Regions from separate parts of the Ureibacillus sp. 179-F W5.1 NHS genome, predicted to be linked through region 3. Evidence: riboswitches for the same ligand, from Rfam matches in the RefSeq annotation. Region 3 holds a riboswitch; each other region holds the start of a gene.
The links. Region 3 has a riboswitch for thiamine pyrophosphate ahead of thiM (hydroxyethylthiazole kinase). Riboswitches for the same ligand answer to the same signal wherever they lie in the genome.

Region 1 (11,160 bases), on a different contig from region 3:
AAGCGCATCAACCATATGTTTAATTTCTGTTCGATCACGGAAACTAGCAACAATGCCAATCCGTTTACCTTCTTCAATAATTGGTTGTGTATTAATAATGATAATTTTTTCATTATATTGAATTTCAATATTAATTTGTTTTTCATTACCATTAAGAATCTCTAACAATTCGTTTTCTTTAATAACATCCGATAATCGCTTTCCTTCTGCCTGTTCATCTACCTCTAATAAATAGCGGGCGGACGCATTCATCATCGTAATAAAACCTTTTTCATCGACAGCTAGTATACCTTCTTTGACAGATTGCAGAATGGCGCTTCTCTCCCGAAACATAGCTGCAATTTCATGGGGCTCAAGATTTAAAGTATCTTTTCGAATACTATTTGCAAGTAAATAACTTCCTAACACCCCGATAATTAAAATAAATACAGACGCTTTGAGCACTTTTTTAACATCATCCCAAACAGCAGCATAAAGTGTACTCAAATCATATAGGACCACTACAGCACCATCTATCTTCTTATAATTGCCATAGTCGATAATGATAGGTACAACTGCTTTTAATACTTTTTGATTACTTTCTGTCGTTTGAATAACAGAATAACTACCAAAAGTAAGTGCTTTATAAGTATCTTCGACTTTAAGATTGTTATATAAATGGGTATGATCTGTAGAAGCAAAAATAGAGCCATCACGATTTTGGAAAAAGACTGTCATCGGCCCACCTTGATTTTTAATTTGGTCCATTAAAATTGCAAGTTTTTTCGTTTTATTATTATTCGATTCATAGTAATCGTGGAGTGAAGGCATATAAGATAAAGTTTTAGCTGTCTGTAACGTTAACTCTTCCGCTTTCTCAATATCATCATTTAATTTCATATAAATATATAACGAAGATAACGAACCGATAATGAAGACAATTAATAAAATAACTAAACCTAATATTTTTATTTTCAACGAAACTGTCAGGAATTTTTTCATATGCTTTCTCCCATTTTTAAAGCGTAAGTATTTTGAGTAAATTCTTTTCCTTCGCTATGCCTTTTCTTTCTCAATGAACTCAACAAATGCCTTCACTACGGAAAGATCTAACGATTGCTTATGGAAAATTAGCCATGTATTCCTAACTAGATTTTCATTATGTAAATACAATTCATAGGTGTATAAATTGTTACATCCTTTTAGACATATTTCTGGCAAAAAGGAATACCCTAATCCGTTTAAAACCATCTCGCGGCAAGTATCGATTAAATCTACTTCCATTGTATTTTTAGGAGGATGATCAAAAGATTCTTTCCACCAAGCATCAATTGTATTTTTTAAGGAGAGATCAGTATTGTAGTCAATTCTCGTTAGATTCGGTAATTGATCGATATCAATTTTATCTTTTGATACAAGATAAATTTTTTCTTTGTTTAATAAAATTTTCGACCCCTTCCAGTCATAAGCATCTCGTACGATACCGATATTCGCTTCCTCTTTATTTATCATTTGAATCACTTCATAACTAAAACCGGATTTTAGTTTAATTTCCACTTCAGGATATTCAGTTATAAATTTTGCTAATATAGTAGGCAACTTATAACGAGCATAGGTTTGCGATACACCAAGCCTAAGGGTTCCTTTTATTTTCCCGTCAAGATTGGCTAGATAGTCCTTCATTTCATTCATCTGTTGAAGCATACTATTGGCATACTGAACTAGATATTCCCCTTCTTGAGTAAAATCGACTCCCCTTTTTCGTCTAGATAAAATTTTCACCCCTAGTTCTTGCTCCAGTTGCTGAATTCGATACGTAAGAGAAGGTTGAGAAATATATAATTGCTCAGCTGCTTTTGTAATATTTCTCTCTTTGTAAACCGTTTGCAAAATTAGCCAATCTTTCTCATCCATAGTTGCAATCCCTCATTTTATATAGTTATAGAAAAATTTTATCGATAGGTATCAATTTTTAATATTTTATCTATTTATTAGCTTTTATTATACTAATTGTATGAATTTTGTAAATATTAAATAAGTGGGGGAAATGAAATGTCAAAGAATAATTCGTTCGATGTTGTAGTGATTGGAGCTGGAAATGCTGCCTTATGTGCGGCCATTTCCGCAAAAGAAAACGGTGCTAAAGTATTAGTACTTGAAAAGGGACCTGAGCATAAAAAAGGGGGCAACTCCTTTTTTACTGACGGTGCAATCCGATTTGCCTATAATGATTTAAACGATATTAGAAGAATCATGCCCGAATTACGAGATGAAGAAGCTGAGCAAATTGTCATGCCAAAATATAGCACTTCAGATTATTATGATGATTTAATGCGTGTTACAGATGGTCAAAGTCATCCTAAACTAGCAAAGCAATTAGTTTCAAAATCATATGAAACAATTGTTTGGATGCGGGAACAGGGCGTAGAATTCGAACTGAACTATGATAACCAATCCTTTAAAAAAGAAGGAAAAATTCATTTTTGGGGAGGCCTTCCAGTAAAAACAAAAGAAAAAGGGATCGGCTTAATGAAGCAATTATTCGAACGCGCGAAACAGTTGAATATTGATGTATGGTATGAATCCCAAGCAATTCAATTAGTAATGAAAAATGAACAAATATCTGGAGTAGTAATTCTAAAACAAGGTGAAACCATTACAGTTGAAACAAAAAGTGTGGTATTAGCGTGTGGTAGCTTTGAAGCGAATAAAGCAATGCGCTCAAAATATCTTGGGGCTGAATGGGATGCAGCTATAGTTAGAGGAACAGAATACAATACCGGCGACGGCATTCAAATGGCATTAGAAATTGGAGCTCAACCATTCGGCGACTGGGATGGATGCCATTCGATTGGAACTGATTATAATGTACCTAAGGTTGGCGATTTTACTAAACCAGGTGATATTTTTAAAAAGCATTCCTATCCTTTAGGTATTATGCTAAATAAAGATGGCTATCGTTTTGTCGACGAAGGAGCTGACTTTAGAAACTATACGTACGCGAAATACGGGCGTGAAATTTTAAAACAACCAGACCATGTGGCATATCAAATTTTTGATGCCCAAGTACGTCCCCTTCTAAGAAAAGAATATAATTTAGAAGAAGCAACGGTTTATGAAGCAGCTACATTGGAAGAATTAGTTGATCAACTGTCTGTAAATAAAGAACAATTTATACAAACGATTAAAGAATATAACGATGCTGTACAAGATGGCGAGTACAATCCTTCCATTAAAGATGGGAAAGGAACAAAAGGAATTACACCTCCAAAAACAAACTGGGCGATGACTATTGAACAAGGGCCATTTTATGCGTTCCCAGTAACTTGTGGAATTACTTTTGCTTTTGGCGGCCTTCATGTTAATACAAATGGAGAAGTCTTAAACAAAAATGAAAAACCGATTAAAGGTCTTTTTGCAGCAGGCGAGATGGTTGGTGGTATTTTCTATGAAAATTATCCTGGTGGTTCTGGACTGATGTCCGGTGCAGTTTTTGGAAAAGTTTCAGGTTCCCAAGCAGCAAAATACGTTAATACTTTCGAGGACGCAACAATCAAATAAAATTTAAAATTCAGCTAATTGGCATTTGATTTGCCAATTAGCTGTCATTGTTTGTAATACCAATTTATTTTTGTTCTTCCACAATCTCTTCCACTTCACGTAATTGTTGTTTCACTTTATCTAAATGCTGTTTATTTGCTTCAATCATATCCATATGTTCTTCATGTTGGACTGCATTGGAAAACGCATTTTCTGCGTGGGTGATGGAATTGAAAGCATGCTCCACTGCTATTTCCTCTGGGTGGGACATCGCTTGCTTCACCGCGCGATCAGCCTTTTGAACCGAGTTGCCGAACAATGTACTTGGATGATCCTGTTTCCAACTTGTATCTGAATGCTTCGCCATATGTCTCTTCCCTTCCTACGCCAATTTTCGTTTCCACTTTAGTATTGAAATTTGGCTACAAAATATGTACGAAGGAAAGCTACAAATGTTGGACATATCTTTTCGTGATGGAGTAATACTAACATTAAATATTTAATTCGCATATCCGACTAGTTCCATAAAGCCTTTTCCATAAATATTTTTCCTTTTTCCACTCGCTAAAGTTTCCTGACCCGATACAATACAAGCTCCTTCCCATATCGCTTGAAGTGGACCAATAATAAGCATTTCTTGGTTGGGAAAAGCAGCCTTTACGTTTAATTCCATTGAAAAATCAGGGATAACAATCTTCCATTCGATTGGATACTTTCCTTTTGTTTGTATACTTTGCCAATGTTTCATTTCTTGAAAGTCCACATTTCTTGAAAAACGCAATGTTCCGTCCCGTTCAATTAAATTGGCCATCGGGGAAAAGGTTTTCTCGCCACTGGTATGCATTTCATTTAATAACAACTCTCGGCCATCATTTAATTGCAGACCAAACCAATTCCACCCTTCGTTTCCTTTTAATAATGCATAATCCCAACCCCATTGGTGATCAAACCAACCTTGACCTGTTACTTTTTGGGTTCCTTGTTCCGTACGAATCTGTCCTTGTACTTCGTTTTTCGTAAAGGAGTAATAGTATAACTCATCTGGCTTACCATCTTCACCAATAAGAGCAATGGATTTAAGGGGCGCAAATTGTAAATCGATTTCTAATTTTTTATCGACTAGTTGTACATTAAAACGATCTTCCTTTTCACCGAAAAACGATAATTGATGATCTCCATAAAAAAGCTCGGTTGGGTTATGTTCAATCGTCACTTTTTTCATTTGCGTATGGGGAGAAGGAATTTTCCCTTTCAATAAGCTTTTTTGCAATCTCCATATCCGCTTATCATTTGGTCGAAGTAGTAAATACAACGGAAGATAAAAAGCTTTTAAATTCCACTTTAATGTTGCGTCGATTTGGGAGTAGTTATACTGAATTTCTTTATCCAGATCAATGAGAGAAAAAATTAAATAATGGCCTTTATTTAACTCGGTTTCCCCAATTCGAAAAAAAGAAGCCATTGTCGCATATCGGCCTCCTTTTTCTCCCGTAAGATAAGCAAAATAGTACCACCATTCCACATTTGAAAATAAATGGGGAGCTGTATCTTTCGGAAGGGAAACTTCATTAGAAAAGTTTTTCATCACCTTACGTCACACACCCTACTGTTTTTCAGTAAGATATGCACATCCGAATCAGAATGCGACCGTTAAACTAAATCATCACTCCACCACCATCAACGTTATTACAACGATTAATAATAAAAATGCATAAGCCCAGTCTTTCGCAACTACATGAGTCGTTTGATAATATGTTCTCTCTTTTGTCCCTGTAAATCCACGGGCTTCCATTGCAATGGCAATTCGCTCTGCCTTTCGTATTCCTTGACTAAACAATGGGATGGAATACCGCATAAACGCTTTCCAACTATTTTTTTGTTTGTATCCTCTTACTTTATGGGCCGTCTTCATTTGCTTTAATTCCGATTGAAAGAGCGGGATAAACCGAAATCCAGCTAGTAATCCGTAGGCCCATTTTGGTGAAAGCTTACATTGATGAATTAAACTCATAATGAACAAGGTTAAATCGGTTGTAGAAGTAAATAATAAGCCATACGTGACAAAGCCTAACATTCTTAATGCGACCGTTAAGCCATTTGTGATACTTTCCTCCGTCACATGGAACCAAGCCCATTTCCAAATCGTTGTTTCCCCTTCGCCAAAGGCCGCCATCATCCAAAAGACAAGAATGGAAAACCCTAGGTATGGGACAAGCCGTTTGAAAAGGTACGAAATTCGCCAACCTCCTAAAAAAACGCCAACAAATACACCGAGAATCCATATGAAGAAAGTCACCTTTGGATTGGATATCGTCATTAATAGAAACATGACGAATATGTGCGTAAATAACTTACAACTCGGATTTAAAGAAGCGAGGAAGGAATCGTTTGCCTTCATACGAAAACAAGCCCCCTTCTTTCATGCATTAACTGGTAATGGAGCGGTGGAATCAACCCACATTCCCGCACCATTTTTTCATCAGAAAATAATCCATACGGTTGGCCTTGATACATCACTTTTCCTTCGTTAAAGAGTATGACTTGATCCGAATAATGATCAACTAAATCCATATCGTGGGTCACCATCATAATAGTCGTTCCCTGATTCTGCCTTTCTTTTAAACAACGAATTAATTCATTTGTCGTTTTTTCATCTTGGCCAAAAGTAGGCTCATCGAGTAATAGTAAAACTTGATCGAACAATAACATTGTCGCCACACTTAATCGACGTTTTTGCCCTAAACTTAATGTAAAAGGGTGAGCGTCGCGATATCTTTCCAATCCAAATTCCTTTAATAATTGCATTGTTTTTGTTTCAATTAAATCCTTTGGCCAATTTCTTTGTCGGCCACCAAAGGCAATTTCGTCAAATACCGTATCTGTTATAAATTGATGTTCTGGATTTTGAAAAACAAAGCCAGCCTTTTCAAATAATTCCCGATCGGACCATTTTTTTAATTCCTTATGTTGAAAGTAAAGTTGTCCTTTTTTTATAGGCTCTAAACCAATCACACTTTTTAAGAACGTACTTTTTCCACTTCCGTTTTGCCCTATAATAGATACCCATTGCCCCTTACGGATTTCTACATTAATGTCGCTAATAATCGTCTTTTTCCCATAGCCTATTTCCATATTTTCTGTACGAATCACTACGTCATTATTTCCCTTTTCATTATTAACTAGCTTCGTTTCAAGTTTTTCAGATAGTTTCATCGATATAGGATGGGACGTATTCTCCACTACTTCCGACCACTTTTCAGGAAAAACCTTTGGTCGCCAAATCCCCGCTACTTCCATTTCCTTCTGGAAGTTTTGAAGAATGTCCTTTGGTTTTCCGTCCCCAATCACAGTTCCACAATCATTTAACAAAATGACCCGATCCATCCACTCGATACAACCATCTAATACATGTTCCACAAAGACCATCGTTTGGTTTGTTTTTTTCGATAATTGGTGTAGTAAATCAAATATTTCCTGTCTACCTTTCGGATCTAGTTGGGCTGTTGGTTCATCAAAAAACAACACTTCGGGTTGTAATGCTAACAGGCAAGCCAACGCCAATCGTTGCTTCATTCCACCTGATAATGTTTCAATCGGTGTTCTCTTATCTACGTTCAAACCGACTTGCCCCATTATGTCTGCAATCATTTTGTCCATATCATTTCGAGGAATAGATCGATTTTCCAGACTAAAAGCAATCTCTTCATCTACATGCAACATACAAAATTGAGAATCCGGATCTTGGAACATCACGCCAACATGTTTTCTAGAAAATACTTCACCATTTACTTCGGCCTCAATATGTTCCGGAATAATACCAGCAAGGGCGGAAATCAAAGTTGATTTCCCACTCCCACTAGGTCCTAAAATTAATACTTTTTCCCCTTTATTTATGGACAACGTTATATTTTGAAGCGATTGTTCAGAGCGATTGTAGAAGCGAATAAACAAGTTTTTACAGCCTAGAAACGTTTTCATTGATCTCGCCCTTTTTTCTCGTCTGTTTCATAATTTCATATTGTTCTAACACCCCTGTTTTAGCTAAGGCGTCTACTACCACTTTCCCTAACCATCCTCCGAGAATCGCTCCGCTAATAATATGAATCGCTAATGTTGCAAAAAATACGCCCGTTGTGTAATAGCCAAAACCGTTAGCCAATAAGTTATAAACAATTCCTAAAACCCCCGCTAAAGCACCTGAAAGCATTAATGTAAAGAGGTTATAACGTTTATATCGAAATAAGGCAAAGGCTATTTCGGAACCAATCCCTTGGAAAACGCCTACTAACAGAGCCGATAAACCAAAGTGACTACCCGTTAGTAATTCAACAGCCGCTGCTGCAACCTCCGCGATAAAGGCTGCACCAGGTTTACGGATGATATAAGCAACGATTGGGCTAGCAATGACCCAAATCCCAAACATAAATCCTGCTCCAACTGGTCCGACTAGAGCGGAAATCGGAATCCAAAGGGTCGACCAGCCTAAATAAATAACACCGCAAGCTACGGATAAAATAACCGCAAGAACAACTTCTTTCATCTTCCACTTCATTCTTTGACAGCCTCCATTTTGACAGGCCATTCTTCCAGCCGATAAGCCATATCCCAAAACATATATTCAAGCTGGCAACTGAGTAAAAAATGATTTCGCATCTTGTCCTTTTCTTTCTCTGTTGCATCTAACGCCCATTCATCTAAACGTTCACAGAATTTTGTCGTAATGGAATCCGTACGACTACCATAGAAATGAATCCATTCGTAAAATGGATGGAATTGATCTGGTTTTACATCATTCAATAATTTCTTTCCAATCTCCCAGTAAGTCCACGGACAAGGTAATAAAACAGCTAAAATTTCGCCTAACGTTCCTTCATGGGCAACGGTCAGCATATGACGAATATATTGGTGAGCAGATGGTGATAACGGATATCCTTGTAACTCTTCGTATGGTACACCTGCGATTTGGCAAAAGTTTTGGTGCGGATGGGTTTCACTGTTTAAAACAAATGATATTTGTTGATTAAACATGGCCATATCTTCACGATTCTCGCACTTTGAAATAGCAATTCCATAGATTCGTATAAAGGAACTTAAATACTCAAAATCTTGTTTGACGTAATGGATTAATTGTTCCCTTTTTAAATCTCCTTTTGCGATTCCTTGTACGAAAGGATGTTCAAAAATTGCGTTAAAGATAGGAGTTGCTTCCCTCCTAAGTTCTGCTGAAAAACTCATGTTAATTCCTCCTTATTGGTTATAATCGGAAGACGTTCATTGGAGCCATTTTTCCTTCAACAACGAAAAAACCGCTCCAAAAAATGGAGCGGCAGAATAATTGTAAGCATACCCATGCACGGACTCCACTTTCCTACGCTAGTATGAACTAGATCAGGTTCAAAGGGTCCAGATTACTCTGTCTCAGCCAAAATGGCTCCCCTAGTGGTCTTTCCTATTAATTTAATTTTCACTCTACATCCGTTTTTTTTAAAAGTCAATTCAAATTTTTCCAACAAGGTTCAATTTAATACGAAGGGACTATAGGAAGATAGTGGTAAGGCAATGCTTTTATAGATTATTTTTATCTATAACGATACATCTTTTCCTTTTGACTTGTTACTAGGCGCAAACCAACCGAGTAGGGCAATAGCTACTAATACTCCATAGAAGATTAGTGTCCACGTAGTGCTGTGAGGGAAGTGATGATTCAACACACCGATATCCTCATGGGCAAGCGTGATTACAGCTAATTTAACACCAACCCAAGCAACAATGGCATATGCTGTAGTTTCCAAAGCTGGACGTTTATCAAGAAGTTGTACAAACCAAGTTGCTGCAAATTTAATCAAAACAAGTCCAGCAATACCTCCAAGTAGTACAACGATAAATTGACCTGCATCCATACCACCAAAGTCGCCTAGTGGAGAATCTGGAAGACCGAGGGCAAGAGCAACTGCGGCTAGAATAGAATCAACTGCAAAAGCAAGATCCGCCAATGCTATCTTCCCTACAGTAGCACCAAAACCTTTCCCTGCGGATTCCTTTTCATCATCCTTATGAATATTCTTATTATCTTTACCAAACCGTGCCTGAATGACATGCTTTAATCCTAGATATAGAAGATAGGCAGCCCCTATCGCCTGTATCTGCCACACATTGGCGATAAAAGAAATGGCAAAAAGTGCAGCAAATCTAAAAACAAAGGCCAATAGAATTCCGTAATTTATAGCTCTTTTTTTCTGTTCTTCCGGTAAATGCTTGGCAATAACTGCAAGTACTAGAGCATTGTCAGCTGATAATAATCCTTCTAATCCAATTAGAATCAACAATGTCCAGGCATACTCTAACCATATTGACTCCATTTAAAAGACCCCAATCTGTAAATTTTAATGATATAAAAATCTCTATAATTATAGACTTTCCTAATTAGACACAAGGTATTCTTAATGGTTATTGGAAAACAATTTTTATTCCCATTAATGGTTAACCATTTAATTACTACTCAACAGCTATAGTTTTATGGTGATTTCGTCACTTTCTTTGAAAAAGAATATTTTCTTATTCGAAACCGATTGTTCTGGATACCTTGTATCAATTGCACTTATACGTAGTGTAATTTCTTCCAACGGCAAGGTGATATTAGCTAATAACAACTTTATTCGATGTTTTCCCTGCCTGATTGAAACTGACAAAATATAGTAATTCCTCCTTATTGGTTATAATCCGAAGACATTCATTGGAGCCATTTTCCTTTAAAAACGAAAAACGCTCAAAAAATGAAACTGCGGAATAATTGTAAACATTCCCATGTATGGACTCACTTTCCTACGCTAGCAAACTAGATCAGGCTCTAATATTTAATCACCTTCATATCTAGTAAAAAGCCAATTGTAATAGTTAGTATTTTCATATCCATAGGTTCAGTATGATAAAAATATTGCAAATCGACAGTGGATATTTCCGGAAAGTCACATATTATTTCGGTTAAAGCCACTTTTAATCTTTCTTTTTCTTCTTCCAGAAGTTTTTCATCAAAATATACAATCCAAGTTAGTTTATTCTTTTCAACATTGGCATAGACCGCTTTTTTATTTTTAGGAATGGAGCGGATCCATTCGGTCGAATAAAATGTTTAAACATGCAGTTTTCTCCCTTAGCCGAAAACCCATCCATCGCCGATTTAACGGTTCAAAAAATTGCAAATCGCGCCGAACTAAATCGCACAACGTTCTATTTACATTACCAAGATATAAACGATTTATTAAAACAAATCACCGATGAAATTATCGACGTATTGTCGAATAAAGTAGGTGATTTAATTCATATGAAAGACCTCTCGAATCATGAACATTCGTCATTTTATTAGATTTCTTGTATGACCATCGGAAATGCATCGGTGTATTGTTTGAAATGCGGAAGTTTGAAAACGAACTATTTCATTTATTAAGCGACGAGGAGAGAAAATGCCGAAAAAGCAGTAACGAAAGAATACATCGACTTTGATATTAAAGTAGCCTCAATGACAGGATCATTATGTGGTGGTTAAAGGATGGTATTCACTTTAGTTCAGAATATATTGCCCGCCAAATATACTTATTTCAAAGGCCAACGAAAGAATAACATGAAAAATCTCACCTGCTTCAT
Region 2 (11,160 bases), on a different contig from region 3:
TTAAAAATGGATCTTCTACTTCAGATGCTTTCACCTCTAATGCAAGTAAACCTTCTCTTCTTGCTAAGTCAGCCCATTCAGAAAACATTTTAATAATTTCTATGTCACTCTTAAGTTTTGTTTCAGTAAATAAAATTTTAAATAGCTTTGGTACTCGCTTTAATTCTTTTGTCGGGAAAGCAATTGTTACAGATGCAATTGTTCCTACAATAATAATTAAAAAAGCAGCAGGGTTAATTAAAGCACTTAAACTAGCACCCTTTAACACCATTCCAACAAATACAGCAATAATACCAAGAACAATCCCTATTATCGTTGATAAATCCATATACGCTCCTCCAAATCTTCAACCTACTATTTTTTTCGACATGTTTTCTATAATTTTTACATCCTTATTTCAGAAAGTGCCAGGTTCATCATTTTTTCCTGTTTATTCAGCAAAAAACAACACTATTTAACTAGGTTAATATTTGTATCGGCCAATGAGTAAAAAGAATAATACATAATAATTAAGTTCATTAGGTATAATTAGCCAAATATAATAATAAATTAGTATATTTATTAGCTTTAGCATAAAAAATATTAGCAATTCATTCTCAAAGCTTCGTGAAATTGCCAATATTAATTTTCATCTTAAGATACAATTGTTTATGAATATATTGTATAATAGGAAACAATGACACTTGTTTATAAGAAAGGAGTCTTTCAACAATGGGTATGTATATTTCTACTGTAGTGGGCTTTTTCGTAGTAATTATGATTGCTATGGCTATGTTCATTCATTACTTACGCGTCGGTTTAAACTCTGCATCATCTGTTAAAATCGATCCTAAACCAACTGAAAAATATTAATGAAATATTCGTTAAGTCGACCAAATCCATTCCGGGTTTGTCGACTTTTTTCATATATACTATAATTTAAGCTATCAACAATAAGGGGTTGTGGAATGATGAAATCATCTTTAAATGAAATTCTTAGTTTTAATGAGTCATTTGTTAAATTTAAACAATACGAACCCTACATTACATCAAAATTTCCTGATAAAAAATCAGTTATTTTAACTTGTATGGATACTCGTTTAGTTGAATTGCTTCCAAAAGCTATGAATATGCGTAACGGAGATGTAAAGATAGTAAAAAGTGCCGGGGCACAAGTTAGCCATCCCTTTGGAGCTATTATGCGTAGCTTATTAGTAGCTGTTTATGAACTAAAAGCAGATGAAGTATATGTGATTGGCCATCATGATTGTGGGATGAGTGCAATTGATCCAGAATTGATGATTCACCATATGATTGAACGTGGTGTAAATGAAGATATTATTAATACTGTAAAATTTTCAGGTATTGACTTAGTGGAGTGGCTTAGAGGATTTGGAGATGTTTCAACAAGTGTTTTGAAAAGCGTTGATTTAATTCGCAATCACCCATTAATGCCAAACGGAACGCCTGTCCACGGACTAATCATGGATCCGAATACTGGGAAGCTGGATTTACTTTCCGATGGGAATGAATATTTAACGAAAAATAATTTGATTGATACGACAAAAATTGAACAATAATGTAAAAGGGTTAATCTTAAACGATCGTTTAACATTAGCCCTTTTATTGTACGAAAACGTTTATGAATAATAATCATATCGTAGTAAAGAATATAAATAATGATCTTCCCAACGGCCGTTAATATATAAAAGCTCTCTTAATAGACCTTCTCGAACGAAATGGGCGTTTTCTAATACTTTAATGGAACCATCATTTTTCGGTGATACATAGGCTTCAATACGATGTAATTGTACATTTTGAAAGGCAAATTCAACGACTTGTTTAACTGCTTCCGTAGCAAAACCTTTTCGAGTATAATTTTCATCAATCGAGTACCCGATGAACGCACTATTATAAGGCAACCTTTTTATGGCATATAACGAAATATGACCGATTAAATAATTCCTTCCCTTTTCATAAATACCAAAGGAATATTCTCGATTTGCTCGTAGCAAATGCATACTCTCTAATATTTTTTTAAATTGAGCTTCTTCCGTGTAAAACTCATCCTCATGGAGAGGTTCGTGGATAGACCAAAAATACTTATTCCTTCTCATTAAATCCGCTAAATTTTTTGCATCGGATTCCACTAATGTCCGTAATAATAATCGATCACTTTCGAGCTTTATCAAATGATCACCCTTTTTATGTAGTAAATTCAAAAATTTTTTTACCATCCCGTATACCTTAAAGCCTTTCCTCAAATTTTATCCAACTGTTTCCATCATTTACATTATGAACGTCTTTATACAACCCTTAAGAAATTATTCTTGATGATTAAAAAAATTCCTTTAAAATACTTCTTATTAATAATCGCTTATTTTTTATCCACTATTACATGTATGCATACAATAAACTGAATATTTACGCCCAGCTTATTATGCTTTCTAAATGTTTGAACATTATATTAGTAAAGGTTACTTATTTTCAAAAAAGGGATTCACCATCTAATCAAAAGTAGGATATTATAATTCATATGCTCTAAACATCCATTGAAAACTAGGAGAACTGTAGCTATATTTTATATCTGTATTTTTTTATCGAAAGCAATTGAAAGATTGTTTAGGTTTTTCCAAAATTTTATTACTATTTGGAAATTGTTGTTCAAATCTTAGTAAATGTATATAATTTTATAGAAAGGAGAGGAAAGAATGGGTCGTATAATCCTGCTATTTACATCGGTTATTGTAGTCACACTTTTTACAGTCAATGCATTTTGGCTACAATTCAAAGGGCATTCCACTATTCAAATTATAGATCGTTTACCGATTCTATTTGCACCAGCTAATTTTATTTATTACATATGGGTTCTTGTGTTCATTTTTCTTTTCCTTTGGATATATAACTACATAAAATTACGCCGCACTGATTATTTTATTTCGATACCCCAAGTTATTCTTTTTTTATGTGTAGTTATTTTTCAGATTGCTTCCCTGTGGAGTTGGCATAGTGAACATTTTTTACTATCCTTTGTTTTATTTTTTATACAAGTCATTTTATTATTTGGACTTTATTTAACTTATCCATTAAAAAAGGAATTGTTCAAATTAAGAATGCCTATTGCTATTTATTTTAGTTGGTCTACCTATCTACTAATTCTACATGGTTGGTACTTACTTGTTGATATGCAGTGGAAAGGTTTCGGTTTAAGCAGTGCCCTTTGGACAGTTATTCTTATGACAATCGGTACAGCCATTGCACTACATCTTCGTTATCATCATTTTGATATTGTGTATCCAATCGTTTTTATATGGTGTTATTTAGGAATTGCAGTTTCAAATGGTTTTGATGAACTTTTAGTAACGACCGCCGCTCTTTTCTTAATAGGTGTTTTGGTAGTGGGCATATTCTTTATGAAAAAAAATCCTGCGCACTTGAAGTAATTCTTCAAGTGAACAGGAATTTTTTTTTAATCTTCAATTTGTGTAATGATGATTGGTTTGTCTTTCGTAACAATAACCGTATGTTCGATTTGTGCTACTAAAGATTTGTCAGGTGTAATAAATGTCCACCCATCTCCAGCTTCCACAATATGTTCTGCTTTTTCGGATATGAATGGCTCTACAGCTAAAACCATTCCTTCCTTCATAATCGTTGCATCCCAAGCATCATAATAATTTAAAACGTGATCTGGTTTTTCATGTAGGGAACGGCCAATCCCGTGACCAGTTAAATTCATAATAACAGTTAAACCATTATCTCTCGCTTCCCGTTCAACTGCTTTACCAACTCGATTTAACTTTGAGCCCGCTTTTACTTTTGTCATCGCACGATCAAAGGCAGATTTTGCAACCGTACATAGCTTTTCCTTTTCAGTATAACCACTTCCTACAACAAAGGAAATACCCGTATCCGCAAAATATCCATTTAAAGAACCAGAAACGTCAATATTGACCATATCTCCTTCTTTAATTTCCTTTGAACCAGGAATCCCATGGGCAACTTCGTGGTTTACACTAATGCAAGTATAACCAGGGAAATCATATTCTCCTTTTGGTCCAGAAATTGCGCCTGCCTCTTCAAACATACGTCCTGCAATTTCATCTAACTCTTTTGTCGTAATACCCGGTTTTGTTGCTGCTTTCATGGCTTCACGAATTTCAGCGCAAATACGGCCAATTTTTTTCAATGCTTCTAATTCTTCTTTTGTTTGAACAATCATGTTAAACGTCCTTCCTATATACATATCTTTATATAATATACCATAATCGAAAAGGTTTTTATGACAATTGCACCTGATAGGAAATCGTTTTTTCTTTTCAGAATTATCTATACGTAGTCCTTTTTTAGATCGAATGATGGGATTATCTATTCAGTAATAAAACATTTCTCGAACTTTCATTGTTTCTATTTAAACAACTAAAAAACCAAGAATACCGTATCGATTCTTGGTTCTTCTTTATCATATTATAGAATTTATTTTATTAAGAATTGGCTTTTAGTAATCTAGGAGAAGCCGTAAAGATTAGTACACCAACGATCGCAGTTAAAATAATCGCTGGAATCATATAAGATCCGTTATAAACGATTGTGTACACCCAGACGTTTTGATCTCCTGCATACTCTGCAAAGAAAATCGCACCAGCAATGGTATGTGCTGCGTAACGCAACAATCCACCAACAACTGTTCCAAAAACAATGTATAATCCCATTCTTTTTTTATTTAAATTCGTAGCAGCATCGACGATTTGCTTGCGGAATATACCTGCAAATCCGACTACTGAAAAGGCAACAATATAGTCTAGTAACCCTTGAGCCCAGTGAAGGATATAGCCACCAAGAAGGATTTGGATAAGACCGATTAATAGTCCAGTGATTATTCCAGCAGATAATCCCCAACGAATAGCGATTAAAAGAATCGGAACCATCACAAAACTAATAGAGCCACCTTGTGCCCATAACGAAAACGATAATTTGTCTAACACAACACCAATTCCCGCGAAAATAGCAATTTCAACGAGCATTAATAATCTTTTATTGTTCATAACAACTCTCCTCTCTTTTATTCCGATGTAGAACATTGAGAAGGAATAGAAATCTTCGCCCATTATTATTTGGAAACAATGCCCCTTTACTCCAAATAAAAATGGCGTCAGGACAGAGCCTAAACGCCATGAATGGAGTCGGTTTCTATCCACATCCCTTCGCAAGTACTAACTTACAGGTTCAAAGAGTTAGTGCAATAAGTGCACAATCTCAGCTGACTTCATCAGCTCCCCTTGTGGTAAATACATCATTTTTTATTGTTAGAACACATTTATTGTATCAAAGTATATGATTTTTTCAACTAGGTTATTAAGATAAAGATATGTGTCTTAAAAAAGAAAAGGAGAAATACTAGCTTACTTAATCGTTCCTTCAATTTCTCCATTTTTTGAAATGGTAAACTCTAAACTTTTTATCGGTAACTCCGATTCTAAAATTTCATTTAATGTATGATTTTTAACAAAATCTTCAACTTTAGCTTGCTCCTTTATTTGCACAAACTCCACCATGATTGGTTTACTTTTTAATCTCTCTAAAACACTATTTATTTTGCTTTTATTTTCAAATGAGAGAGTGCTATCGAAAACATACAATTTAATCAAGAAATATTTACTATTATAATAATCTACAAAGTCTTCAATACCGTCTTTGTATTCTTTTATACTTTGTGTTAATAATTTTATTTTTGTATTCGCATTTGGTAAGTATTCTCGTACAATTTCGTTCATATATTCGGAACCTGGTTCCACTAAGTCTAAAGTGAAGTAATCATCGGTAAACTCCATTTCTTCATCTTTCTCACCATCTTTTATATGCACATTGAAGTTTGCATCGTATTTACTTGAATAAACTACCAAATCATTATACTGTGCCATCAAACTTGCAGATTGAAAGGATACCAGTTCAAAATCATCATCATATTTACTTAAATAATCAAGGGCTTTATTTTTTAATGCTTCAACTGCTTCTTCTTTAGAAACACTTTCTTCTTTCCCGTTCCCAATGCAACCGCCTATTCCTATTATTAAAGAAATCATTAATAGTATCATTAACATTCTTTTCATAAAAATAACTCCAATCGGAACTATGTATGATTCTCTATAGTCCCCTCTTCAATTTCTCCATTTTTCTTGCTAGAATAATCTAAACTTTTTAGTGGGAGATCTGATGTTAATAATTCATTTAAACTGTGATTCTTTACGTAATTTTCTAAATCCCCCTCTGCTCTTGTTTGTACAAATATGATTCTCATAGTTTTATTATTTTGTCTCATTTCCTCTAATAAACGATTCATTTTAGTTTTATCTTCGAAAGAGAGTGTACTGTCAAAAACATATAGTGAAATTAAAAATTGATCACTATATAGTAGTCTTCAAAATTATCAATTCCCTCTTTATACGCTTTTAAAGTTAAGTTTAATAACTCTATTTTTGTAACAGCATTAGGAAAGAACTTTTTAACGATAGTATTCATATATTCCGAACCAGCTTGCTCTAAATCTAAAAGAAAATAGTTATCGTTAAATTTGTCCTCATCGGTCTCATCAATATAGACTTTGAAATTCGTATTGTATTTTTTTGAATGCACAACTAAAGTATGATAATGTTCCATTACATTTTTCAATGTAAAAGATAACGGTTCAAATTCATCATCATATTTACTTAAATAGTCCATGGCTTCATTTTTTAATGCTTCAACTTCTGTTTCTTTAGAAACACTTTCTTCTTTCTCTTTCCCAATACAACCACCTATACCTATTACTAAACAAATGGTTAGTATGATATAAAATTTTTTTCTCATATTTAATTTTTCCTTTTATCCTACTTATTCTTGTTTGATGTGTAATCTTTAAAACCATCTTTATCGATATAAAGTCTATATTCATTCAAAATCTTATAATCTTTTAAATTAGATTTATCAAAGAAAGATAAGCTACTAGGCTTTTCCAAAAAGCTTTCGTAATCCTTATCCGAAATTAAAAAAACATTCATATAATATCCTATTTCTGGGATTTCGCTGTGAATCTTTTCCATAATAAGCTGAAATGAAGTAGATGTAATTGTCGAATTCTCTTTTACAATAACTGAAGTTGTAATATATCTAGGAGAATATTTTTCAACATATTCAGCTAGCGTGATATCAAGATTTGTTTCTTCTTTATCATTAGCACTAAGATAAAACATATTAGTAGAAGTCTGTAATTCGACTCCATCCATTTCACCTTTTATTTCTTCATTTATATTCTCACTAATAATTCGTCCAATATAATCGTCTTTTAATTCACCCTCTTTTGTTGTAATCGCATTAAAATGGAGTGTTTCGTCATTTTGGGGGTAAACATATGTTTGAACCGTGCCGCTTCCACCTCTACGGGATCTTCCTCCAATTGAGGACACTTCAAATTTAATACCATATTTATCCTCAAGCGATGATTCAATCTTGTTAGACGTTGTTTCATTTAATGAGCTGCATCCACATAGAGCCAAGAGTGTAGCTACCATCACAACACTATCTAAAAACAATATTTTGTTTTCATTTCCAACCTACTCTCGCATAACTTTTAATTAATTTCCCCGATTTAACATGTTGTTTATAGCTTCGTCCGAATCGACGAAACCATCTTTTGTTAACTCAACAAAAACTTTACTATCATAGTCATAACCTTCTAAATCAGAGGGATCTATATTTGCCACATTCTTTAACATTTTATTCACTTTTGTATATTCATCATCATTAAATATCCAATAAGTTGCGGAAATAGAAGGGCCATTAAACTGATTGTAAGTTTGTTGTACAATCGTTTTTAATTTTTCTGCTGTAATACTATCACCATTTTTCATGACAATTTCAACGAAAATATAGTCCGTTTTCGATTTTTCAATATATTCATCGATTGTCATATCTGTTGTAATATCAAAGGATTGTTCAGTATAACTATTAATCCATGAAGAAGCATCTAATCCTTGATCTTCAATCACTTTATTAAAAACCGATGCAAATTTATTCATTAAAAGCATCTCAGGGTAATTTTCAATAATGTTTTTTGATTTGTCCATAATGGCTGTAAATAGAATGTCAGATTCTAATGCTTTCACATACGTCGTTACCGTATCATTACTTTTCGTCCCCCTCCGTTCCCCTAAATATTGAACTTCAAAGGATTCATTGTACTTTTCGGATAACTTTTCCTCAATGATTTTAGCTGTTTTTTCATTTACATCACTACATCCTAATAGACTTACAATAGAGAGTGTGATTAATAATCTACCTATCCTTTTTAAATCGAATTTCATTCATAAACCTACCTTTACCTTTGTGTTAACCCCAATTTACTCCACAAGTTCAAATTGCTTATAAATATAATGGTACCAAATTCTTCCTAAATTTAACAAAAGGCGATGGATTTACCATCGCCTTTTTCTTTTTGCTATAAATTTATGATTATTTATATTCTTTGTTAAGTTTTTTATTCTTAGAATCTCTATTTCTCATTGAATAAGAAAATGAGCCTATTTTTACTTTACGACGATGGATGTTTTACTATAGCCCTCTTTTAATTTTTCAACTTGTAAAATTGCCGGCATTGCTGCTTTTAACTCAGAAACATGGGAAATGACCCCAATCATTCTTCCTGATTTTTGGAGATCGATTAATGTATCAATGGCCTTCATAAGCGATTCTTCGTCAAGGGAACCGAATCCTTCATCGATAAACATCGTATCGATTTTTACATTGCCTTGGAAACTTTGAATAACATCCGCCATTCCTAAAGCAAGACATAAAGAAGCATTGAATTTCTCTCCTCCTGAAAGAGATTTTACATCCCTTGATTGCCCAGTATACGTATCATACACATCTAAGCTTAAACCACTTTGGCGTCCATGGGATTCTTGACGGTCTGAACATTGTAAGTAATATTGACCATTGGACAAATTTTTCAATCGAATGTTGGCTGCTTCCGTAATTTGTTCCAAATATCCCATTTGAATGTAGCGTTCAAAGGATATTTTTTTACTATTTTGACCGCGGAGCAAATTATATAAGTTAATAATTTGATTCGACTTTTCTTCTAAGTGGAAGATTTGGTCCGCTACATGATCAAGTTTTTCTGAAAAATCAATCCCATGGCGCTCACAATCCTTTGAAGCATTTAACCTTTGTAATGCTTTTTCATATTCATCCTTTAACCTTTGGACTTCCGTTTCTGCCACCGTTAAATCTACCTTTTGTTTCCCTTCTAACTCGATACTTTCTTCTTTTACTTGTGTGGATAATGTGTGTAGTTTTTTTGAAAACTCCATAAACAATTGATGTAAATTTTGAATTTCTTCATCCGTTCGTAAAGACGATTCAAATTGTTTATAATTATCGAATCCTGCATCAGCCATCGATTGTTTAAATTGCTCTTTGGCATGCTTTAACTTTTCTTCTAAATGCTCAATATTTTTAGTCGTTTGTTTTACTCCTTCTTCAGTTGTCGCAACAAACTTTTCCACTTCTAATAAATGCTTTTGGACCTTTTCCCATTGTGCCAATAAAGCATTTTTTTGAACTTCCGTTTCCTGGATTACCTGCTGTAATTGACTCAACTCTTGTAAATGAGGAGGAATAGACTTTTGTTGTTCCGAAAGGATAATATTTTCTTTTAAAAGCTGTTCATTTTTTTGTCTGAAAGTTTCTTCCGTTTGTTTTCGTATGCGCTCTAATTGTTCATAGTTTTCTTTCATTTGTTTTAATTGTTTTTTATATTGAGCTAGTTTATCCATTCCTAATTTTACTTGTTGCACGTTTTCATTTACCGCACTCAATTGTTGAATGAAAGTGTCTTCATTATCAATCGAAACTTTTAATCGTCCTAGCTCTAGTTCATATTTTTTTACTTGCTCCTGCAATGTATTATAATTCGCTTCAATCGAATATTTCCGTTGTTCTACATTGGCTAACAAAGACTTTCTATTTCTCAATGAATTTTCATCCACTGCTTCCTCGTGATTCAAATTTACTTGTTGATGGTCGGTACTACCACAAACAGGACAAGGTGTTCCAGGTATTAAGTTTGTAGCAAGAAGGGCAGCTTGGTTACTTAACCATTTCTTCTCTTCCAATTCATAATCTGTTCGAGCCGCATAATATTCCTCAACAATCTTTTCATATTGCTCTTTGAATTGATTTGCCTTAACCACTAACTCTTTATAACGGGCGAACGTATTCACGACTTCTCGCAAATACACTTGCTGCTCAAGAAGCTCGTTTAAATTTCCCGTTTTTTCTTCTAATTGTTCAACTAAACCATTTATGCGAGCCATTTGCTCCTTTTCAGTGGCTAATTGTTTGTCCACCTTTTCGAAGATTTTTTTTGCACCTTGTACTTCCGTTTCCAAAGAATGGACGATTTGATTTTGTTTTTCAATTTGTTCATAAAGGGGGACAAGCTTTTGAAGTTCATTTACTTTTTGGGCTAATGCATCCCTTTCTGATTGTTTTAAAGATTCCCGTTCATAAGCATTTTGGGCATCCGTTAAATCTCTTTTTGCCTGTTCCAACCGCTGCATCATTTCTGAAAGAATCTGTTGCTGCTTCACTTTGTCCTGATATAAAGCATGGCATTGTTGATTTAAAGGTTGAATTTTACCCGCGGAAATGGCAGCTTCATATTCTTTTTTCTTTTGTTCATAAAGGGGTTTCTGTTGCTCTAATTGCTGTAATGTCAGCTTCTTCTTTTCGTAGGAATCAATTCGATCATTTAAAGCTTTAGCAGCCAAAAAATGATTGTACTTTTCGTGATGATTCTCAACCGCTTGCTCATAGTTTTTTTGATCATCTTTTATTTTTTGTTGATAATATTGAATTTCCTCAACTAGAGCATCCTGGATTTGATAGATATTTGAATTTTGGTCTAATACAGTAAAGAGAGTGGAATCCCTTCTTGGAAGTGCCCCAGCAATTTGAGCTACGTAACTATTTTTCAAAGTTCGCGCTCTATCTAACTCTTGGTCGGCCAATTTCTTCTTTTCTTCTAACTTTTGCGTCATCTCGCCGTATCGATTTGTTTTAAAAATTTTACGCAAGATTGCTTCTTTATTATCCGATTGGGAGGTTAATAGTTTACGAAATTCCCCTTGAGGCAACATGACA
Region 3 (8,691 bases):
AATTTGTCGCATAACTTTTTCGATTAATCCTTCATTATTATCAACCCGATCTAAAACATCTTTTTGAGCTTCTTCGATAAAGGTCATTTGATGAACTAACTGTTGATTATGTTCACTATGGGCTTGAATTTGTTCTTCCAACTTTTCTTTTGTCATGGCAACTGTTTCTAAACGGGTAATTAACGCTTCGTTTATAGCTGAGTAATCTTTTAAAATCGTAACAATCTCTTTATATTCATCATTTAAAACATCAATTCGACTTACAATTTCTTTTTGAGAATAATTGATCGCATTTACTTGATCAAATAGATCCTGATGGATATGTTGTTCCTGAAGGATTGATTCGTTTAATGTACGATGTTGATTTTCAATATTTTCCAATCGAATGTCGACTTGTTGATCCAATGTTTTTTGATGATGCTGGAATTCCCTTAGTTCATCTAATCGTCCATTTAATTTTCTCAATTGATTTGTTTGATGCTCATTCCAATCATTTTGAGAATAGTGTATTTGATTTAAGGAAAATTGTAAGTTTCGAGTTGCATTCACTTGTTGTTCAATTAACTCGGATAAGTAATCTCGCTTAAATTCCACTTGATTCGGCTCTACTAAATGATTCGACTGACTAAACACTCTTGGGTGTTCTTTATTATTAATATACAATCCCATTTGAGGACACCCCCTTTTGCTCGCCTCACCTAGTTTATGCGGCAATTGTCTAGAGGGTTCAATGATGGATTGTTCACTTCATTACTATGCTAGGTTGCTTCAACTTGCAATTCTTTTTTAATTAATTGATAGTTTTCTTCATGGCTTTTAATTTGTTCTTCTTTATATTTATAACCTTGTATTAAAAAACGATGATCTCTGTTTTCTTTAATGGCATTTCGTAATTCCTGGATATAACGATAAGAAGTTATTTTTCGGAAAATGACTTCCTCTTTAATATTTGTTGGATCACCATGTCCCGGTACTAGAAGGTGAAAAGAATGATTGTCTAAAATTTTATTGGTTTTTCGTAATGTTTCTTCATACTTTTCACTATTAAAATAAATGAAGGGAAATTCAACATTTGACAAATAGTCCCCAGCAATCCATACACCTAAAGGTTCTACTACAATAAAAATCCCATCATTTGTATGACCTTCTGCCATATAAAAGGTAAATTTCGTTTCACCTACTTCTAATACTTGTCCATCAAAGGTTACTGGGATATTAACAGGAGGATAAAGAATAGGATAATCTCGATCTAAATAATATTGATCATCAAACTGTCTAATTTGATGAAGTATCGCTTCTTTATCCTGTCGATTTTCGAAACGCTCACTTGCAATAACAATTCCGTCTTGAAAAGCACCGTAACCAACAATATGATCCCAATCGGAATGGGTAAAAATTAAATAGATAGGGCGATTTCCTCTAATCTCTTCTACATATTCTTTTATTTCATTTACTTCGATAGGGAGCAAATTTGGATCCACAATAATGATACAATCATTGGTTCGGATAACAAGGGATGTCGTTTTGTAAATTAAACTTTGAAAAACAGTTACATTGTTTGATTGATATGCTATCAATAAGTATCACCCCTATAGTAAATCTATCATTATTACTAATAAAAGAAGTGCACGCATCATAGGAAAATGATGGTACACTTTTTATTTATGCTATTATATTGTATTCTACTACTATTTTGTGAAATGTTCTTTAATTATACTAGAACATTACTAGATTTTTTCCATACTCGGAAAATCGTAGTCATTGGTATTTGATAGACTTTATATGTCTATACCTCTTAATATGCTATATTTTCTCAACATCCTTTCTCCTCCATTACTAATCAACGGAGGATTTCTATTGATTTTAGTAATTTTTAGTTTTAAATCTATTAACAGTCTCTCTTCGGTTTGAACTTTGACAAATAGCGGAGATAACTGCTACTCCGTCTGCACCAGCTTGAAGAACTTCGTTAGAATTTTCCGTTGTGATGCCACCTATCGCGACTATTGGATAATTCGGATACTTGTTACGTATTTCCTTTATAAAACTTACACCAGTAGGAGGTTCTGCATCTGGTTTTGAAGTTGTCTTGAAAATAGGTCCAATTCCAACATAATCCGCTCCATTTAATACGGCTTTTGACATTTCCTCTTCATTATGGACGGAAACACCAATTATTTTTCCTTTAAATTGTTCACGAATGTTTACTAACGCCATATCTTTTTGTCCCACATGGATACCGTCTGCCTGTAATTTCAAGGCTAGCTCCACATCATCGTTCACTATAAATGGCACATGATAATGGTTGCATAAACGTTGACATGCTCTAGCAAACTCTACATATTCCTCCCCTTTTAATGCACGAGGACCTTTTTCCCTAAATTGAAACATTGTAATTCCTGCCTGCAAAGCATCTTCTAATACGTTTAAAGGCTCCTCTTTACAGTTTTCCGTTCCCATTATAAAATAAACTGCTAAATCACTACGATTCATCTACAATCACCTCATATTGGCCTTTCCTTTGTTGATAAGCAAAATGGTTGGTAGGTCCATGCCCGTGTCCGATATTTAACGGATTTTCAATCGCTAATTGAACAAATTTTTTCGCTTCAATCATTGCTTCCTTAAGGGATAATCCTCTCCCTAAAAAGGAAGTAATGGCTGCCGAAAAAGTACATCCTGTTCCATGGGTATGTTTTGTATGAATTCTTTTACTTATCATGGAAAAAGATGTTCCGTCGGCTAAATAAACTTTATCTGTTGCTGTATTTAGCTCCTTCGAATGACCGCCTTTCATTACAACACACTGCACTCCATATTGCAGCATTGTATGGGCTGCCTTTGTCATATGATCCTCGTTTTCTATTTTAATGCCGCTTATTACTTCTGCTTCAGGAATATTGGGTGTTAACACAGTAGCGATGGGCAACAAAGTATTCTTTAATGCATCTACCGCTTCTTTTTGTAGTAGACTTTCTCCACCTTTGGCAATCATCACAGGATCAATTACAAGTTGAACGTCTTTCTGTTGTAAGTAATTGGCGATGACTTCAATAATTTCAGCTGAAAAAAGCATCCCTGTTTTGACCGCTTTTACATGAAAGTCAGAAAAAACGGAAGTTAATTGTTGAAGTACGAAATCAGGTGAAGTAGGAAAAATCCCTTGTACACCTAATGTATTTTGAGCAGTAAGGGCCGTAATAACGGTTGTACCAAATACTTTTAGTTCTTGAAAGGTTTTTAAATCTGCTTGTATACCTGCTCCACCACCACTATCTGCACCTGCAATTGTCATGACAACGTCCATTGTTTACCACCTCTAGATAATAAATGAATACTGTTTATGATTTCTTCTTGAAATGTACCGAGTAGAAGGTGGTCACTCGCCAACTCCGCTACACGTTTATAATCCATGAATAACTCACATAAATTGGATAATGGGTTCCCTTCAAGGGTTAAAGCTGCAGCGCTTAACGCACTTAGTAGACATCCAGTACCAGTAACTTGGGTCATTAATTCATGTCCACCAACTGTCCAATATTCTAGATAGCCATCTGTTAGAAAATCCTTTGATCCTGTAACAGCAACAAGACAGTTATATTTTATTGCAACTTGTTTTGCTACAGTTGGTAGATCCATGTCCCCGTTACCACTATCCACCCCTCTACCTTGCCATTCTACCTCTGCGATGGTTGCTAATTCGCCCATATTACAGCGTATTAGTTGAACGTTTACTTTTTCTAGAATATCTTTAATCGCTCGTTGTCGATATTTTGTAGCTCCAACACCGACGGGATCTAGTACAACTGGGATGTTTAACTCATTTGCTTTTTTTCCAGCAATCATCATAGATTCTAACGTTCGAACATTTACGGTTCCTAAATTAATTAATAAGCCATTTGCTATAGAAACCATTTCTTCTACTTCTTCCATTTCATCTGCCATTACTGGTGATGCGCCTGTAGCTAATAATCCGTTTGCTGTAAAATTAGCTACAACATAGTTTGTAATACAATGAACTAATGGATTTTTTTTTCGAATACTCGACAACGTCATATTACTTTCACCTCGGTATTTTTTTCGATTCCTTTGTATAGCTAATTTTTATAAATAAAAACGCCCTTTTGTTCAAAGACAAAAGAGCGTTTAAATTCCAAGATATCATTATGTATTCTCGAAAAAATCTTTGCTCCCTACGTCAGTCTTAACTGTCAGGTTCAAAGGGTCAGGTTTTAACCTTCTCAACGCAAATTGCGTCCCCCTGCAAGAGTATTTGATTGATTTCATATTAACATAAAACTAGTTTTCTACAAGTTAAATTAGGAACAAGAATTAAATAATGAACTAAGTCCTATAAAAAATTTTAGATTAAAAAGGTATTTCGTTAAGTTTTATAGGAGTTATTTGATCCTTTTCCCAATCTTCACGGATGAAAGCATAGCATAACGAGTCGTAAATCGTACCATTATCATTTTCCCATGCATTTCTGAAATAACCTTCTTTCACAAACCGACAATTATAGAGAGTTTTTCTCATCGCCAAATTATCCCATCGTGTATGAGCCTCAATTCGAATTTTTTTATCCGGTAAAGAAAAAAGATATTGAACAATCCAATCGACAGCTTGTGTCCCATACCCTTTTCCCCTTACCGTTTTATCTAACCGAATATCAAACAATGGTATCGTATCATTTATATCATCGATTACAATGAGACCAATTTTTTTATCTCCCTTTAAAATCCAAAATGTTTCTCGATTATGAAAATAACAGCCATTATGATAATTTTCAATGATTTGTTCTTTTGATGGATTGGGAATTGAATGGAATTCCCATGTATTTTTTGTCATAAAAGAAACTAAATCATCTAGTTCGTTTTCAAATTTCTTAAAACGAATATTATTCATTGGTATCACCCCTATCTTCTACATTCGACAAAAAGGGAATATTTTCCTTGTTTAAAATGATATTAAGAATTGAATCCCATTCATTAAAATCTTTCTTCGGACAAATCTTGATTAATAGACAGTGCCACTTTATAACCGTCTGCAGCAGAATTAATTAGTGAAGATGGGCTTATTCTCTTTAATTCACCTGCAATATAAACATTTTGACAAGACGTACGACCAAGTCCATCCGTTATAACCTCGCCGTGTTCGTTTATGTCACAATTGAATTGTACTAGAAAAGGATTCGGACGATAAAAGGTTGGTACAACAAAACCACCTGAACAGTTGACTTTTTCTCCAGATGCTAATTCGACTTGTTCAATATAGCCACGATCTCCGATTAAATTTCTAATAGGTTCCATTTTTACTAGTATGTTTCTTTTTTCTAGTTCACGAATTCCTCTTTTTGAAAATTCTCCACCGTTGGATAATACAACGAAATCCTTGGACCAATTATAGAGTAATTTCGCCATATGGAGGGCATGTTCTTCCATTTCTGCAATAATAATGAGCTGCTTATCCCTTAATTCCCAACCATCACAATAGGGACAATTAAATAAACTTTTACCATAATAATCCCTAATACTCGGTATAGAAAAATGTTCTTGGATTCCGGTTGCAAGTAAAAGTTTGTCGGAAATAAACTCCTGCCCATCTTTTGTTTTGGCAATAAATTGACCATTTTGATTCTTCGAAAGTTCTTGAACAGTCGTTTTGAAATAATGAACGGATGGATAGCGGGTTATCTCCCTCATTCCGATTTCTTTAAATTCCGCTGGTTTGATGCCATCACGGGTAAGAAAACCGTTGGATTGATTTGCTACTCGATTCCGATTTGTTCCATCATCAAAAAGAGCAATTTTTCTTCTAGCCCTACCTAAAGTCAAGCTCGCACTTAATCCCGCTGGACCTGCCCCTACAACTACACAATCAAATACATTCACTACTCTTCGATCCTTTACAAATTAATATTTATTATGTTTGCTTTTCAAATTCTTTCATTTCCTTATTTCAACATAAAAATAGCGTTGACCTTTTCGATCAACGCTAAACAAACTTTTAGTTGTATTTTATAAACTAAGTCTATCCAATATTTTATTAAATAAATTTTGTAATTTGTTCAAGTGGCAGACGGGATGAACCATAAGCAGGAGCAGCTGCTTCACCAATAGCAATTAGGATAATAGGTACTTCATTTTTTGGTAAGTTGAATTTTTCCGCAAATTTCGCTTTATCAAAACCACCCATCGGTACCGTATCATACCCCATTTCTTTAGCTAACAGCATAATTTGCATTGAAACTAAACCAGCATCGAAATGAACAATATTTTTAATAATATCTTCTGGTAAACTACCATACATCGAAAGGGAATTTTTTATCATTAAATCCGCTAATTCTCTTGGCATATAACCTTTTTCATAATTGGTATTATAAATTTGTTCTGAGTTTTTGTACATTTCCAAATCACCAAGAACGGCAATAATCGCTGAAGATGTTTCAACTTGTTCTTGGTCATTTGCAATTGGGCGCAACTCTTTTTTCACTTGTTGATCATCAATTACAATGAAACGCCATGGTTGCATATTACTTGAAGATGGAGCTGAAATGGCATTTTCTAATAAAGCTTGTAATTTTTCGCGTGGGATCACGACATCCTCTTTATATTTACGAACGGATTTTCTTTCATGCATGATTTGTTGAATTGTGTTTGGCATTTTTATACCCCTTTCAATATGTCAATATCATTTTTAATAGGAATTGTTTGTTCAATGGGATTAGCTGTATCATTTATCATGACTATTAAAAATCTAACCAGTTTGTTTTCCGGAATTAACCATTAGTTTTTTTAACATCATTTGTAGCTGTTGTTTTTCCTTCGTTGTAAAGTCGTGAAATAATTCATCGAAAAATTGTGTTTTATTTGAATCACAGTTTTCCAAAATAGCCATGCCATTATTTGTTATTTCTACTATCACTTCTCGATTATTTTGTTTGTTTCGATTTCGATAGACCAAATTTTTCTCTTCAAGAATTTTTAAATGTCTTGTAATTGCAGCTTGATCTATCTTCAACTTCTTCTGTAATTCGATTTGTGAAAGTTGTCCACTATTCAATAAGGTATACAATATTTCATATCGAGTTAGACTAATCCCTGTACACTTTTCAAAGTTTTGTGTAACTTGTCTATCAATATTTTTGAACATAAACATCATATTTTTTACATCTTCGCAAGATTGATCCATTTCATTCCTCCTTATCAATTGATTAATCAATCATTGACTAGTCAATTATAATATAAATAATCTATTAATCAAGTTTTTTGTTTTAGTGAATTACTATATTTAGTATCAAACTTTTCTTTTCAAAATATACTTCATTTTTTTATCCAAATAATAGATTCTTTTCCTTCTAACAATTTGGCTTTTAATGTAAATTATATTTAAAAATAACATAAAAAAGCCCATACAATTTAGATTTTTTTCTAACTTGTATGGGGAGAAAATTAGGAATTTTTTTATTCTAAGTTGGAGAATTTCGCTAAATCCTTTCGATTTCCGATCGTTACTAAAATATCTTCTATTTGAAGTAATTCATCAGGAGAAGGTGAAACAATAATCTCACCGTCTCTTAAAATAGCAATAACACTCACATTATATTTTGCCCGAATATCCAATTCTCTTAAATTTTTCCCAGCCATTCTAGAAGGAATCATAATTTCTTCTATATTATAATCCTTAGAAAGTTCAATATAGTTTAACATGTTTGGTGAAAGAAGTTGATTTGCCACTCTTTCTCCCATATCCCTTTCAGGATAAATAATCCAACTCGTACCAATTGCCTCTAAAACTTGACCGTGACGTTTACCTACCGCTTTTGCAATAATCTTTTTCATACCAAGGTTCTTCAAAAGCATGACGGTTAGAATGCTTGCTTGAATATCGTCCCCAATTGCGACAATAACACAGTCAAAGTTTGTAATTCCAATAGATGTTAGTGCTTTTTCATCTGTAGAATCGGCGATTAATCCGTGGGTAATATAAGGTTCTGCATCTTCTACTCTTACTTCATCTAAATCAATACCTAGTACTTCTTGACCTGCTTCATGCAATTTTCTAGCAATACTCGTACCAAAACGGCCTAATCCAATTACGGCATATTGTTTTCTACTCATTTTTTTACTCTCCTTTGTTACCCAATCATAATATTTCCTTTTGGATGATGATAAGCCTCTTGTTTACGTTTTTTTGTTAAAGCAAAACCGATCGTTAATGGTCCTAATCTTCCTGCAAACATTGTTAAAATAATTAAAATACGGCCAACTGATGAAAGTTCCGGCGTTAACCCCATAGAAAGGCCTACTGTTCCAAAGGCGGAAGTTGCTTCAAATAAATACATAATAAACACATGACCTTTGTCTGTAATGCTTAATAAAAAAGTGACGAGCACAACAATGATCATGCCACACATGGCAACTGTAAAAGCTTTTAATATGTTTTCAATCACAATGCGACGTTTAAATAAAGTAACATCTTCTTTACCCTTTAATTGTGAAATGGCAGTTGCAATTAAAACGGTAAAAGTTGAAACTTTAATTCCTCCAGCCGTAGAACCAGAACCTCCTCCGATGAACATAAGAATAATCGTTAAAAACAAAGTAGCATGAGTTAAATCTCCCATAGACAATGTATTCGCACCAGCCGTTCTTGGAGTCACACTATGGAACAAAGCACCTAACGTTTTTC

Region 1: it holds a riboswitch for thiamine pyrophosphate, as region 3 does, so the genes downstream of both, tenA (thiaminase II) here and thiM (hydroxyethylthiazole kinase) in region 3, are expected to answer to the same signal.
Region 2: it holds a riboswitch for thiamine pyrophosphate, as region 3 does, so the genes downstream of both, thiT (energy-coupled thiamine transporter ThiT) here and thiM (hydroxyethylthiazole kinase) in region 3, are expected to answer to the same signal.

What each region holds. Positions count from the first base shown of each region.
Region 1 is NZ_JBIQFG010000036.1:4,280-15,439, reverse strand. Features, by position in the region: gene ACH0B5_RS13975 (sensor histidine kinase) at 1-981, opposite strand, end outside; gene ACH0B5_RS13970 (LysR family transcriptional regulator) at 1,036-1,893, opposite strand; gene tcuA (FAD-dependent tricarballylate dehydrogenase TcuA) at 2,032-3,540, shown strand; gene ACH0B5_RS13960 (DUF2564 family protein) at 3,605-3,886, opposite strand; gene ACH0B5_RS13955 (lipocalin family protein) at 4,019-5,104, opposite strand; gene ACH0B5_RS13950 (energy-coupling factor transporter transmembrane component T family protein) at 5,183-5,917, opposite strand; gene ACH0B5_RS13945 (ABC transporter ATP-binding protein) at 5,914-7,497, opposite strand; gene ACH0B5_RS13940 (ECF transporter S component) at 7,475-8,071, opposite strand; gene tenA (thiaminase II) at 8,068-8,754, opposite strand; TPP riboswitch at 8,868-8,967, opposite strand; gene ACH0B5_RS13930 (TerC family protein) at 9,102-9,878, opposite strand; gene ACH0B5_RS18100 (MafI2 family immunity protein) at 10,367-10,618, opposite strand; partial or broken gene ACH0B5_RS13925 (TetR/AcrR family transcriptional regulator) at 10,645-11,136, shown strand.
Region 2 is NZ_JBIQFG010000009.1:75,370-86,529, reverse strand. Features, by position in the region: gene motA (flagellar motor stator protein MotA) at 1-328, opposite strand, end outside; gene ACH0B5_RS06590 (hypothetical protein) at 712-852, shown strand; gene ACH0B5_RS06585 (beta-class carbonic anhydrase) at 948-1,559, shown strand; gene ACH0B5_RS06580 (GNAT family N-acetyltransferase) at 1,620-2,171, opposite strand; gene ACH0B5_RS06575 (hypothetical protein) at 2,691-3,422, shown strand; gene map (type I methionyl aminopeptidase) at 3,449-4,201, opposite strand; gene thiT (energy-coupled thiamine transporter ThiT) at 4,464-5,024, opposite strand; TPP riboswitch at 5,162-5,269, opposite strand; gene ACH0B5_RS06560 (hypothetical protein) at 5,382-6,089, opposite strand; gene ACH0B5_RS06555 (hypothetical protein) at 6,110-6,319, opposite strand; gene ACH0B5_RS06550 (hypothetical protein) at 6,370-6,825, opposite strand; gene ACH0B5_RS06545 (hypothetical protein) at 6,846-7,526, opposite strand; gene ACH0B5_RS06540 (hypothetical protein) at 7,590-8,318, opposite strand; gene ACH0B5_RS06535 (AAA family ATPase) at 8,541-11,160, opposite strand, start outside.
Region 3 is NZ_JBIQFG010000021.1:43,792-52,482, reverse strand. Features, by position in the region: gene ACH0B5_RS10825 (hypothetical protein) at 1-669, opposite strand, end outside; gene ACH0B5_RS10820 (MBL fold metallo-hydrolase) at 759-1,577, opposite strand; gene thiE (thiamine phosphate synthase) at 1,864-2,493, opposite strand; gene thiD (bifunctional hydroxymethylpyrimidine kinase/phosphomethylpyrimidine kinase) at 2,483-3,307, opposite strand; gene thiM (hydroxyethylthiazole kinase) at 3,292-4,056, opposite strand; TPP riboswitch at 4,174-4,273, opposite strand; gene ACH0B5_RS10800 (GNAT family N-acetyltransferase) at 4,369-4,905, opposite strand; gene ACH0B5_RS10795 (NAD(P)/FAD-dependent oxidoreductase) at 4,989-5,891, opposite strand; gene ACH0B5_RS10790 (nitroreductase family protein) at 6,046-6,663, opposite strand; gene ACH0B5_RS10785 (MarR family transcriptional regulator) at 6,757-7,191, opposite strand; gene ACH0B5_RS10780 (potassium channel family protein) at 7,464-8,120, opposite strand; gene ACH0B5_RS10775 (TrkH family potassium uptake protein) at 8,138-8,691, opposite strand, start outside.